3 regions of the Caballeronia sp. LZ019 genome follow, and region 2 is predicted to be linked to each of the others. Evidence: predicted binding sites of a transcription regulator. Region 2 holds the regulator's gene; each other region holds the start of a gene.
The links. Region 2 encodes FliA, which starts transcription of late flagellar genes. Its sites were predicted from a motif close to CTAAAGTTTNNNNNNNNNNNGCCGNTA; they were not measured.
Positions count from the first base shown of each region.

Region 1: a site for FliA is predicted at 2,245-2,271, ahead of P9255_RS19890 (flagellin domain-containing protein). Genes of this name have one in related genera too.
Region 3: a site for FliA is predicted at 2,009-2,035, ahead of motA (flagellar motor stator protein MotA). Genes of this name have one in related genera too.

Region 1 covers NZ_JARTVZ010000005.1:1,374,635-1,378,612, forward strand. The annotation lists gene fliD (flagellar filament capping protein FliD) at 1-1,172, opposite strand, end outside; gene P9255_RS19890 (flagellin domain-containing protein) at 1,322-2,146, opposite strand; gene P9255_RS19895 (HAD family hydrolase) at 2,373-3,978, opposite strand, start outside.
Region 2 covers NZ_JARTVZ010000005.1:1,125,496-1,129,473, forward strand. The annotation lists gene P9255_RS18710 (DUF262 domain-containing protein) at 1-460, shown strand, start outside; gene P9255_RS18715 (RNA polymerase sigma factor FliA) at 692-1,423, opposite strand; gene P9255_RS18720 (MinD/ParA family protein) at 1,444-2,361, opposite strand; gene flhF (flagellar biosynthesis protein FlhF) at 2,354-3,978, opposite strand, start outside.
Region 3 covers NZ_JARTVZ010000002.1:919,133-923,110, reverse strand. The annotation lists gene P9255_RS07260 (Nramp family divalent metal transporter) at 1-20, shown strand, start outside; gene motB (flagellar motor protein MotB) at 28-1,011, opposite strand; gene motA (flagellar motor stator protein MotA) at 1,041-1,910, opposite strand; gene P9255_RS07245 (helix-turn-helix transcriptional regulator) at 2,143-2,970, shown strand; gene P9255_RS07240 (hypothetical protein) at 3,061-3,333, shown strand; gene P9255_RS07235 (hypothetical protein) at 3,390-3,557, opposite strand; gene P9255_RS07230 (MFS transporter) at 3,695-3,978, opposite strand, start outside.

The DNA.
Region 1 (3,978 bases), 250 kb from region 2:
TGGCTGAACAACTGCTGCACGCGCGTCGGGCTGTTCGAGAGCGCGGTCGAGAGCTTGGAGTCGTCGATCGACAGCGTGCCGTCGTCCTGAAGGTCGATGCCGATCGAAGCCAGGTTCGTGGTCGTCGACGTCGATCCGGAGCCGGACGTCACACCGCTCGTGACGATGTTCGCGAGCGTGCTTCTGATCGTCTGCAGCATCGAATCGCCGAGCAGTGCGCCGCCTTGCGAGCCGGCGGCTTTCGTCGAGTCGAAAGTGGACAGCGCCGCAGCCTGGCTCACGAAGGAGTTGTAGGAATCGACGAACGCCTTGATCGTGCTCTTTTCCGTGGTCGTGTCGGACGCCACGGTCAGCGTTTGCGTGCTGCCCGCCGCAGCCGACGCGAGATTGAGCGTCACGCCGCCGATGGCCGTCGTGAGTGTGTTCGTCGAGCTCGTGACCGCGGTGCCGTCAACCGTCAGCGACGCATCCTGCGCCTTCGACGTTTCCGTGAAATTGCTGCTGCCCGCGCTGTACGAAAGCGATGAATCGACGCCCGCGCCCGCAGTCACCGAGATCGTGTTCGCCGCGCCCGTGGTCTTCGAGGCGAGCACGAGGTGCTGGCCGTCCGTGCCGGTCACGATGGTCGCGCTGATGCCGGGGTTGTCGTTCGCCGAGTTGATCGACGATGCGATGCTCGCGAGCGTGTTGGTGCCGTCGAGCGTGACGTTCATCGAACTGGATCCGAGACTCAGCGTGAGCGTGCCGGCGCCGAAGGTGTCGGTGGCCGCGTGCGCCGTCGATGAAATCTTCTGCGCGCTCGCCACGTTGTTGACCTTGATCTCATACGAACCGGCGACCGCGCTCGTGCCGGCGGTGGCGGTCAGTCCGCTGCCGCTGGCCGTCGCCGTGTACGCTGCGAGCCCCGTGCCGTCGGACAGGCTGGAAAGGGACGATTGCAGCGAGGAGAGCGCGGACTTGATCTGCGACACGGCGGACAACAGCGTGTTGTCGCTCGCCGTCTTCTTCGCGATCTGCGTGGCCTGGCCCGTCGTCTTGGCGGTGACGATCGAGGAGACGAGCGTGGAGACGTCGAGCGAGGAATTGGTCGCGCCGCTGATGATGGACTGCGCGGCAGCGGCCAGCGTGGCGCTGATGTCGGTCGAACTCGTGGTCGAGGTGGTGGTGGTCATCGGATGCTCCGGACGGACTGCCTATATGTTGCGAGCTTTCGTGAGCGGCGCGGGGTACGTCTTTGCGCGCCGCTAACGAAAGCTGGGAGGCAAGCCTCCCAGTCGCGCACTGAACCCCGCCAGAACGCAGCGGGGTGAGTGAAGGTGCTTTAGCCGAGGAGCTTCAGCACTTGCTGCGGCATCGAGTTCGCTTGCGCCAGAACCGAGATACCGGCTTGCTGCAGCACTTGCGCCTTCGACAGGTTCGCGGTTTCTTGTGCGAAGTCTGCGTCGGTGATCGCCGATTGTGCCGAGCTCAGGTTGGTCGACTGCGATTGCAGGCTGGAGACAGCCGACGTGAAGCGGTTCTGCTCAGCGCCGAGCGTCGATTGCAGCGTGTTGACCGTGTCGAGCGCGGTGTCGACATAGCCGATCACGTTTTGCGCGCCGCTTGCCGTCGAGATGTCCACGCTCACCGAACCGAACAGGCCGGTCGAGCCCATCGAAACGCTGCCGAAGTCGACGCTCAGCGTCTGGTTCGCCACTGCGCCGATCTGGAACGACACCGACGAAACCGAACCCGACAGCATGGCCTGGCCGTTGAACGTGGTCTGGTTCGCGACGCGATCCAGTTCGCCGAGACGCTGGCTCACTTCCGTCTGGAGGTAGCCGCGCTGCGTGTCGGACAGCGAGCCGTCAGCAGCCTGAACGGCGAGCTGGCGGATACGTTGCAGGTTGTCCGTCGTGGAGCTGAGGCCGCCCGATGCCGTCTGGATCATCGAGATTGCGTTGTTTGCGTTCGACACGCCCTGGTTCAGCGCGTTGACGTACGACGTCATGTTCGTCGAAATCGCGAGACCTGCTGCATCGTCAGCCGCGCTGTTGATGCGCTTGCCCGACGAAAGGCGGTTGATTGCCGACGACAGGGCGCTTTGCGAACCAGCCAGGTTCTTTTGCGTAGCTTGCGACAGCGTGTTGGTATTGATGTTCAACATGGCTTGTTTTCCCTCTTTAAAGTATGGCGTCTTTAACGCCTACATCAGTTACGGCGTCGCGCTGTTTTGGAACTTACGCTGACCGCCTTACCTTAGGTTATCGGGCTGCCCGAAAAAAACTTTAGGGCTTATGCACCGGGTCTTTTCGATCGGCCGGGAAGGCTTGCGCGACAAGGCTTTTGGCCTTCTTGCGACGGCTTTCCCGACTGCGGTCGACGAATAAAAACTACGAAGCGTGAGCCATTTGCGTGGCGGCGGCTTTAGCAAGCGGACGGAAAATCAGCCGTACCACTTGCTGAGATTGTTCCTTTGCCGCCGGCAGATAAATAAGTCCGTTCGGTGAAACCTGATAAATGCCCGGTTCACGTTCTTCCATGCCGTCGAGAATGATCTCGGTGCCGGCTTCCAAAGCGCGCTGGCGATCGAATTCGGAACTCGAATCCAGATACTCGGCGGAGAATGTCGTCGCCGATTCGAGCTGCATCCAGCTCAGCTCGCGGCCGATCATCAACGCGGTGTCGAATTGCGAACGCGGCAGGACGACCGAATAGAAGCCGTCGTAAGTCGCGCGCGCCGAGACGCTCTGCGTCGCGCTTTCGTTGCCGCGCACGAACAGCGCGGGGACATCGATGCGCCGGTACGAGGTATCGTCAACCGTGAAGTCGAGGCGGTGACGGCGAATCGACATCAGGAAGATCGCCTGGTCGATGCCCGCGTAACGCATCTCCGACGGATACCCGGTCCGGAAGCCCTTGCCGATGCTGCGCATATAGAACGGGCCGCGCTGGCGCAGGCCCTTGATGCCCGCGTCGACGTTGGCTACATCGAACGCGATATCGGTGCCGACGTTCAGCTCGAAGAGCGATCTCGCGCTGCGCTCGATTTCCTCGTGCTCGGGCAGATAGACGAGCCGCGCCAGTTCGATAGCCGCGACCACGCGCAGCCGTTCGGGCGTGAGCGCCGGCAAATGAATGGCGGGCGTCGCCTCGACATCGCGAATGAACTGCAGACACGCTTGCTGGATCGCGTGCGTCGTTTCGAGCTGCATGCTGCCTTTCTTGACGTCGGCGAGAATCGGCGTGCCGTCCTGTTCGTAGGCGATCACGCTGCCGCAACTGATCGCGCACATCTGCTCGAAATCGCCAATATGCGCGATAAGCGTTTCAACGACGTTCTCCTCGGTCCAGCTTGCATCGATCAGCGCACGGCGGTCGAGATGGGATCCCGGCGAATCGAGCGAGGCGAAGTATCGGCCGATGACATCCACGTCGTAATGGCGCTTGAAGACATCGCGGATGGCGTGCTGAATCGTCCCGTAATAGCCGAGGTCCGCGAGCACCAGCGTGTCACCGCGTTCCAGGCCGACGGTGCGCTGCAGGTGGCGGAAAAGCCGTGCGCGCAGCGCGTTGGACTGGCTCACGATGGTCTTTTGCGTCGCGCGCTCGGCAAGCAGCCTGCGGAACTCGTGCGCCGGGTCCTTCGCCTTCATTGCGCGTGCGAGCACTTTCTTCTTGAGCTCGGGCGGCATCAGCATCTGATCGCAGATGACATAGAGCGGATGCGATGCCGCGTGCTTGCCTGCGTAGCGCTGGATGCTCTCGCCGCTATCGAACGAGACGGCCACGGCGGTGAAGCGGCTCAGATAGACCGGATCGCTCATGGCTTCGTTCGACATGACCTCGCACGCAAGCCGCAGCAAATGGCCGTCGCGCATGAGGAATGCGAACTTGTGCGGCTTGCCGGTCGCGTTCAGCGTGCGGCGCTCGTCGAGGATGAAGCGCGCGAAGCTGTAGACGATCGGGCCCAGCGCCCAGTAGCCGACGCGCTCGTTC
Region 2 (3,978 bases):
GCGCCTGACGGCCGCGACCGAGGCCGGCGCGGGCCGCACCGAGTCCTTCGACAAACTAGTCAGGCGGGATGTCAAGAATCCGTTCGACATCGAGCACATTTGGGCCGACGACTATGAGGCTGTGGCCGAGCACTTCGCAGACGAGCAGGAGTTCCAAGAGTGGCGGAACTACGTGGCTTCCCTCCTTTTGCTGCCTGCCGACGTGAACCGTAGTCTGCAAGACAAGTCATTCGCCGACAAGCGCCCGCACTACGCCAAGCAGAACTTCTACGCGGCAAGCTTGGACGCGAGCGCTTACCAGCACCAACCGAAGTTCCAGCAGTTTGCTGCAGAACATCAACTGCCATTCAGGGCCTTCGACACTTTCACGAAGGAGGAACAGCGGACCCGGCGCGAATTGGTAGTCGCATTGATCGAACATGTCTGGGCTCCTGAGCGTTTGCAAGAAGCCGCCTTATGACGCAGCGCCTTCATCCCGAACGCGTGAACCAAGACCGCTTCGTCAAACGAATTTGCGAACCGGTGGCGACTGGAGGTCTGGGTTATGCCACTTCGGAGACCGGAAGAAGCGGACCGGCAACCGATGCATCGAATCCGCTTAGCTTCACGACAATCTGAAGGCGCGCGGCTCTTCAGACGTTCAATCTCTTAGGCGTTGCAGAAGCTGATGGCCGCTGCGGGATCTACCCCCTCAAGCCTCCACCCCCGTCCACTCCTGCTCCCGCAACTTCGCCCGCAGCCTCGCCACCGCCTGGCTATGCAGCTGGCAAACGCGCGACTCGCTGACTTCCATCACCGCGCCGATCTCGCGCAGATTCAACCCGCGCTCGTAATACAGACTCATCAAGAGCTTCTCCCGCTCCGGCAACCGATCGATCGCCTCGATCAGCGCCCCGCGCAAGCTCTCATCGAGCAGCGCCGACAGCGGGTCCGACCGATCCACGCAATACCGGTCGAGAAACGGCTCGTCATCCGCCGAACGATCGAAGTCTTCGTAATAGATCAACTGGCTGCCGTGCAAGTCCTGCAGCATCGACTGATATTCGTCGAGCGGCAGCTTCATGTGCTCGGCGATCTCCACCTCGCTCGCCGAACGTCCGAGACTCTGCTCGACCTTGTGCACCGCCGATTCCACCTCGCGCGATGTCTTGCGCATGCTGCGCGGCAACCAGTCGTTCGCGCGCAACTCGTCGAGCATCGCGCCGCGGATGCGCTGGCTCGCATACGTCTCGAACTGCGCACCCTGATCTTCCTTGTAACGGCTCGCCGCATCCATCAGGCCGATCATGCCGGCCTGGATCAGATCGTCGAGATCCACGCTCGCCGGCATCTTGGCGACGAGCTGCAGTCCCAGCCGGCGAACGAGCGGCGCGTAGCGCGTCAACACGTCGGACTGCGAGAGTTTGCCTTGGGCGTTGTACATCTGGGTCACCTTTGTCTTGATCACATCGACGCCGTGCTGCTCAATGCATGGCCGGGAAACATCGGCGCCCTTCGCGCCACTTCCCGCCCGCCCTTGTCAGACTCGCCAACCAAAAACTGCACTTCGTTTTGAATTTCCGCATCGCCCGCAAGAAGCGCGGGACGCATCGGCCAGTGAAGAAGCTCCGCCGCAATCTGGCGATAGTCGCGCGCCGCAGCCGTAGCCGGAAACGCCTCCACCACCGAACGCGACAGCTCCCTCGCCCGAGTAATGCGCGCATCCTCGGACACATATCCCGCATGCATGAGCGACACAGCCAGATACCGGCTCGCGACGCCCGACAGGTTCTCGAACGCGACCGCTGCATCGGCCGGGTTCTGCACATGATTGATCAGCACACGGAACTGGCCGATCGCATGCGCGTAGTGCAGACGCTTCATGCACGCATACGCCTCGGTGATCGCCGGCGCAGCCGCACGCGTGACGATCAGAAAGTCATGCGCCTGCGCCGCGAGCGACGACAACGCGCCATGCCGATCCAGTTGCGTATCGATCAGCACGATGTCCGCCGATCCGTCGAGCAGCGCGCGGCACTGCGCGGCATCGTGGCTCACGCGTTCCTCGCGAGGCGCGGCGATCAGCGAAAAGCCGAGCGGCGAGCGCGTGACCACGTCCTGCAGCGCGTGGCGGCCGGACATCACCGCGCTCATCGCCTGCGATCCGGAAAGCCCGGCCATGCGGCTCACCGATGTTCCGTTCTGCCGCTCGTCGATGACGAGCACATCCTTGCCATGCACGGCGAGCGCCGCACCGAGATTCACCACCGCCGACGTGCAGCCGATGCCCGCCGGTCCGCCCGCGACCGCCACCACGCGCGAGCCTGCACGCGTCAGCAACCGTCTCAGGCCTTCAGCCTGGTCGAGCACGAGCTTATCCAAAGCGGACCTCGTGGAGTTCGGCCGCGGCACGCGCGGACAATGCGGAAAGCAGCGCCGGCACTTCCTCGTCCTGCGGCACGAACGGCGAACCGTCGCGCGGAATGCAGAACGCGCTCTTGATCAGAAAACGCTTGGTCGCCACGTACAGGTTTTCCGGCACCTTCTGTCCGGTCGATACGTAATGCACCGGCAGCTTGTAGCGGATAACCGTATCGAGCACGCCGCCCAGGTTCGTCGCTTCATCGAGCTTGGTCAGGATGCAGCCCGCGAGCGGCGGCTGATCGGCCGCGCTCTTGTACGCCTGCACGACTTCGTTCAGCGTGTCGCCGTGGCTGGTCGCGTTGAGCAGCAACAGGCGCTGCACCGGATGACCCGCGCCGCACAGCATCGAAATCTGGTCGGAGACGGTGCGATCGCGCTGGCTCATGCCGATGGTGTCGATCAGCACGATGTGCTTGTTGCGCAACTCCGACAGCGCCAGTTGCAGGTCGGCTGCGTCCTTCACCGCATGCACCGAGACGCCGAGAATCTTGCCGAAAATGCGCAGTTGCTCGTGCGCGCCGATCCGGTAGCTGTCCGTGGTCAGCAGCGCGACCTTGCTTGCGCCGAAGCGCATCACGCAGCGCGCGGCAAGCTTCGCGGTGGTCGTCGTCTTGCCGACGCCCGTCGGGCCCATCAGCGCGAACACGCCGCCACGTTCCATCAGCGCGTCTTCGCTCGCCATCACCGGCAGATTCGATTCGAGCACCTGCTGCACCCATTCCATCGCGTGCTCGGCGCTTTCCATCTCCGGCATGTTGTCGATGACCATGCGTACGAGCTGCGCGGAAAATCCGGCAGCGAACAGGCGCTTGGTCAGCACGGCGTTGCTCGGCGTGCGGCGCTGGCGATCGCCCCACAGCAGGCCGGAGAAGTGTTCTTCCATCATCGAGCGCATCGACGACAGTTCGTTCATCACCGTTTCGTTGACGACCTCTTCCATGCGGGCGCGGATCGCCTCGGTGACGACGGCCGCCGCGTTCGCGGGCAAGCCATCGAACGCACCCTCGGTCGATGCCGGCGATGCTTCCGCTTGCGGCGCGCTCGCGTTGATCTTTTGCGCGGCGCGGCGTGCGGCGACCTGCGCGGCTTCGCGGGCCCAGTCGGGGGTGTCGATCTTCGGCTGCGCCAGCTGGCGCAACGCGTGATTCGCCGTCTCGGTCTTGTCGACGCCTTGCGCTTTCGGCGGCACCGGCACGCCCAGGCCGCGCGCAATCGCCGACGATGCCGTCAACGGACGATTCGACGGCGTCGCCGCTTGTTCGGCGATGCGTCGCGCATGCTGGATCAGCCACGGGTTGGAATCGGCCATCGTGCGGGACGCTTCGTCGGCGGAAGACGCTGCTTCATCGTCCGCGTCGGTGTTCGCGCCGAATACGGACGAGAACACATCGCCGCTTGCATACGGATTCGGTGCGGCCTGCCTGGCCGCGGCGGCGGCTGCCTGCGCCAGCGCGGCGCGCGGCGTGGCGCTCGCGAACGTCGCGGGCACGGCCAGGTCTTGCGCATCCGGCGAAATCGACGCGATATCGCTATCCGCGACACTGACGATCTCGACGGAACCATCGTCCAGCGTAC
Region 3 (3,978 bases), on a different contig from region 2:
CGATGGACCGGTTCGCCTGATGCGCGCTTACTTGACGACGCCGACCTGCATCGTCGATTTCGCCGCGACGGCTGCGGGACTCGCGGATTCGCCGGGCAGCGCCTGATCGCTCGTGGTGCGCCCGCCATCGCGGAAGAAGGCGAGCTCGGCCGCCTTGTTCAGCACGAGAATGCTGATTCGGCGATTCGTCGGCTCGTCGACGACGTCCTTGTTGAGCGGCAGCGCATCGGCGAGGCCGCGCACTTGCAGCACCTTGGTTTCGTTCATGCCGCCCGCGACCAGCGCGCGGCGCGCCGCGTTCGCTCGCTCGCCCGACAGTTCCCAGTTCGAATAGCCTTTCTGGCTGCCGGAATACGGCACGGCATCCGTATGGCCCGCGATCGACACGCGATTATCGACATCGTTGAGCGATGCGCCGATGTTCGAGAGAATCGTCGTCACATAGGTTTCGAGCTTCGAGCTGCCCGATGCGAACATCGGCCGCTTCAGCGAATCCACGATCTCGATGCGCAAGCCTTCGCTCGTGATCGCAATGCGAATCTGGTCCTTGAACGCACGCAACGCGGGCGTGTTCTCGATGAGCGCCGTGAGCTTCTGCTTGAGTTGCTGCAGACGCTGCATGTCCTCTGCTGCAACCGAGGCGCGCGCCACCGAAGGCGGCACCGGTTGTGTCTGGCTCTTGCTGGCTTCGCCGGGACGCGAGCTCGACAAGTCCTTGCCACCGCCGTTGATGATGCTCGTATGCGCCGATGCGCCGCCTTCGTTGCCGAAGAGCGCGGACAGCGGCGTGTTGAAGTAGTCTTCGATGCCCGCCTTGTCGTACTTCGACGTGGAGCCGAGCAGCCACATCAGCAGGAAGAACGCCATCATCGCGGTGACGAAGTCGGCATAAGCGATCTTCCATGCACCGCCATGATGCCCGCCGTGGCCGCCGCCCTTCTTCTTGCGGCGCACGACGACAGTGGGGGCGAGCACCGATTGCAACGGGTCGCGTGAGGGTCTATCAGCCATGAGCGTGACTCCTTCTGATCAGGGCTTCGTCAGGCCGACTTCGGCATCTTGGTCGCGCGCACGGCGTCGTCCAGTTCCTGGAAGCTCGGACGGTCCGCGGTGAACAGCACCTTGCGGCCGAACTCCACCGCCACGGTCGGCGCATAACCGTTCATCGATGCGAGCAATACCGACTTCACGCACTGGAACGGCTTGGCTTCGGCCGCGCCCTTCGCGTTGAGCAGGTCCGCGAGCGGGCCGATGAAGCCATACGCGAGCAGAATGCCGAGGAACGTGCCGACGAGCGCGCCCGCGATCATCTCGCCGAGCACGGCGGGCGCGGCGCCGACCGAGCCCATCGTATGCACGACGCCCATCACCGCGGCGACGATGCCGAATGCCGGCAGGCCATCGGCCATCTTCTGAATCGCGTTGGCGGCGATCGAGCTTTCCGCGTGATGCGTCTCCAGTTCTTCGTCCATCAGGTCCTGCAGTTCGAGCGCGTTCACATTGCCGGCCGACATCATGCGCAGGTAATCGACGATGAAGTCGAGCAGGTGATGATCCGCCATCACGTGTTCGTACTTTTGAAAGAGCGGGCTGGATTCGGGCGCGTCGACATCGGCTTCCAGCGCCATCATTCCTTCCTTGCGCGCCTTCTGCAGCAGCTCGTAGAGCAGCGCGATCAGCGAGAGGTATTTCTCTTTAGTATAGCCGCCGCCCTTGAACACCTTCGGCAGCGCCTGAAGCGTTTTCTTGAGCGTCGCGGTCGGGTTCGACACGACGAAAGCGCCGATCGCCGCGCCGAAAATACACAGCAACTCGAAGGGCTGAACGAGCGCGGCCAGGTGACCGCCGACGCCAATGAAGCTCCCGATCACCGAGCCGATGACGAGGACCCATCCGATAACGACAAACATGATTTCTCCGCAAATGTCCGGGCTTTGCGAGCCGTGCGCGCTCGTTCAACGAAACACGCACGGCTCGCAAAGCATTGTCTGCATGATGCTGGGCTTTTTAACGGCGCAGTACACCGGGACATTAGGGTGACCCGTGGAAACATTTCGAAAGCATGTTCCGGGCGGTAAATGTTACGCAGCCATGACGCCGCAGGTAATGGAAGCGCCGGCGCGCTTCCTCTACCATCGACGCATGAACCCGACCCTGACTGCTCACACGCTGCGCGCCCCGCCCGCGACCGTCGGCGCTTTGCTGCGCGAATGGCGGCAGCGAAGGCGCATGAGCCAGCTCGATCTCGCGGGCATTGCCGATATCTCGACACGGCACCTGAGCTTCGTCGAATCCGGACGCTCGATGCCGAGCCGCGACATGCTGATGCGCCTCGCCGAACAACTCGACGTGCCGCTGCGCGAGCGCAACACGCTCTTCGTGGCGGCGGGTTATGCGCCGATGTATCGCGAACGCGCGCTCGCCGATCCGCAACTCGACGCGGCGCGCCGCGCGGTCGATCTCGTGCTGAAGGGCCACGAGCCGTATCCGGCGCTCGCCATCGACCGTCACTGGACGATGGTCGCGGCCAACGCCGCGCTCGCGCCGCTGGTCGCATCGGCGGACGCGTCGCTGCTTCCGCCGCCGTCGAACGTGCTGCGGCTGTCGCTGCATCCGCGCGGGCTGGCGGGCGTCATCGACAACTGGCATGCCTGGCGCGCGCATGTGCTCGCCCGCGTGAGGCGTCAGATCGACGTATCGGGCGATACGACGCTCGCCGCGCTGCTCGCCGAACTGGAGGCGTATCCCGCCCCGCCGCACGCGCTCGCCGAAGCGCACACCGATTTCGACGCGGTCGTCGTGCCGCTCCGATTACGCACGGCACACGGCGTGCTTTCTTTCTTCAGCACGACGACCGTCTTCGGCACACCCGTGGACATCACGCTGTCGGAACTGGCGATCGAAGCGTTCTTCCCGGCCGACGACGCGACGGCCGCCACGCTGCGCGAACTCGCCGACGCACGGCGCTGACGCTTGCGGAGCGGAACCTGCCGCCGTCGACGAGATCAATAATGAAGCAGTCGTGCACGACGCAGTCCAACCAACGCGGAAAAGGCAGCCATGATTCAAACATTCGAACACGTAGTCGGCGGCGAGCGCATGCAATTCTGCGCGAGCATCGCAGAAGGCGGCGGGCCGCAACGCGTCATCATCAGCCGCGCGGATTCGGCGGAATCGCTCGTGATCGTGGAGGCCGACGGCATCATCGGCGCGATCCGGGCGGAAGTGGAAGCGCCCGATACGTTCGTCGCGGACGCGGTGCGCAAGGCGCAGAACGAAGCGCTGATCGAGCGCGCGCTCGAAACAGGCGAAGTGCAGACGACGAGCCTCTGAGGCCCGTCTTCTTTCGACGATGCCCGCGCAGTTCGACGGCTGCGCGGGCATCGTGCTTACATGCGCGGCTCGCCGTTGTGGGGATCGGCGGGCACGAGCGGCGTCGCCGAGTCGGGGCCGTCGGGCATGTCGGGGTCTTCGGGATTCGGCGGTGCGTCGGGATCGAGCAGTTTGTCAGGGTCCGGCTCGATGGTTTCGTCCGGCGAGTGAGGCGTGGTCGACATGATGGCGTGTTCTCCGGAATTGGAACGAAGGCGCGCGTTCGGGCGCTTCCGGCACACGCTGCAACGCGCGTTCCCGATAACGAAGATGGCGCACCCGAACTGCGGTGCGCCATCCATCGACGACTCAGCCGCGATCTTTACCGCGCAGCCGGCGCGTCCTTGATGAAGAGCGTCGTCAGCGCACCCACGACGCACAACGCGCCCACATACAGCGCGGGCGCCATCGGACTGGATTTCATCATCAGCGAGACGACGATCGGCGTGAGTCCGCCGAACACCGCATACGCGACGTTGTAGGAGAACGAGATCCCTGAAAAGCGGACGGCGGGCGGGAACGCCTTGACCATCACGAACGGAATCGCGCCGATCACGCCGACCGTAAAGCCCGTGAACGCATACCACGGCAGCAGCACGGACGCAT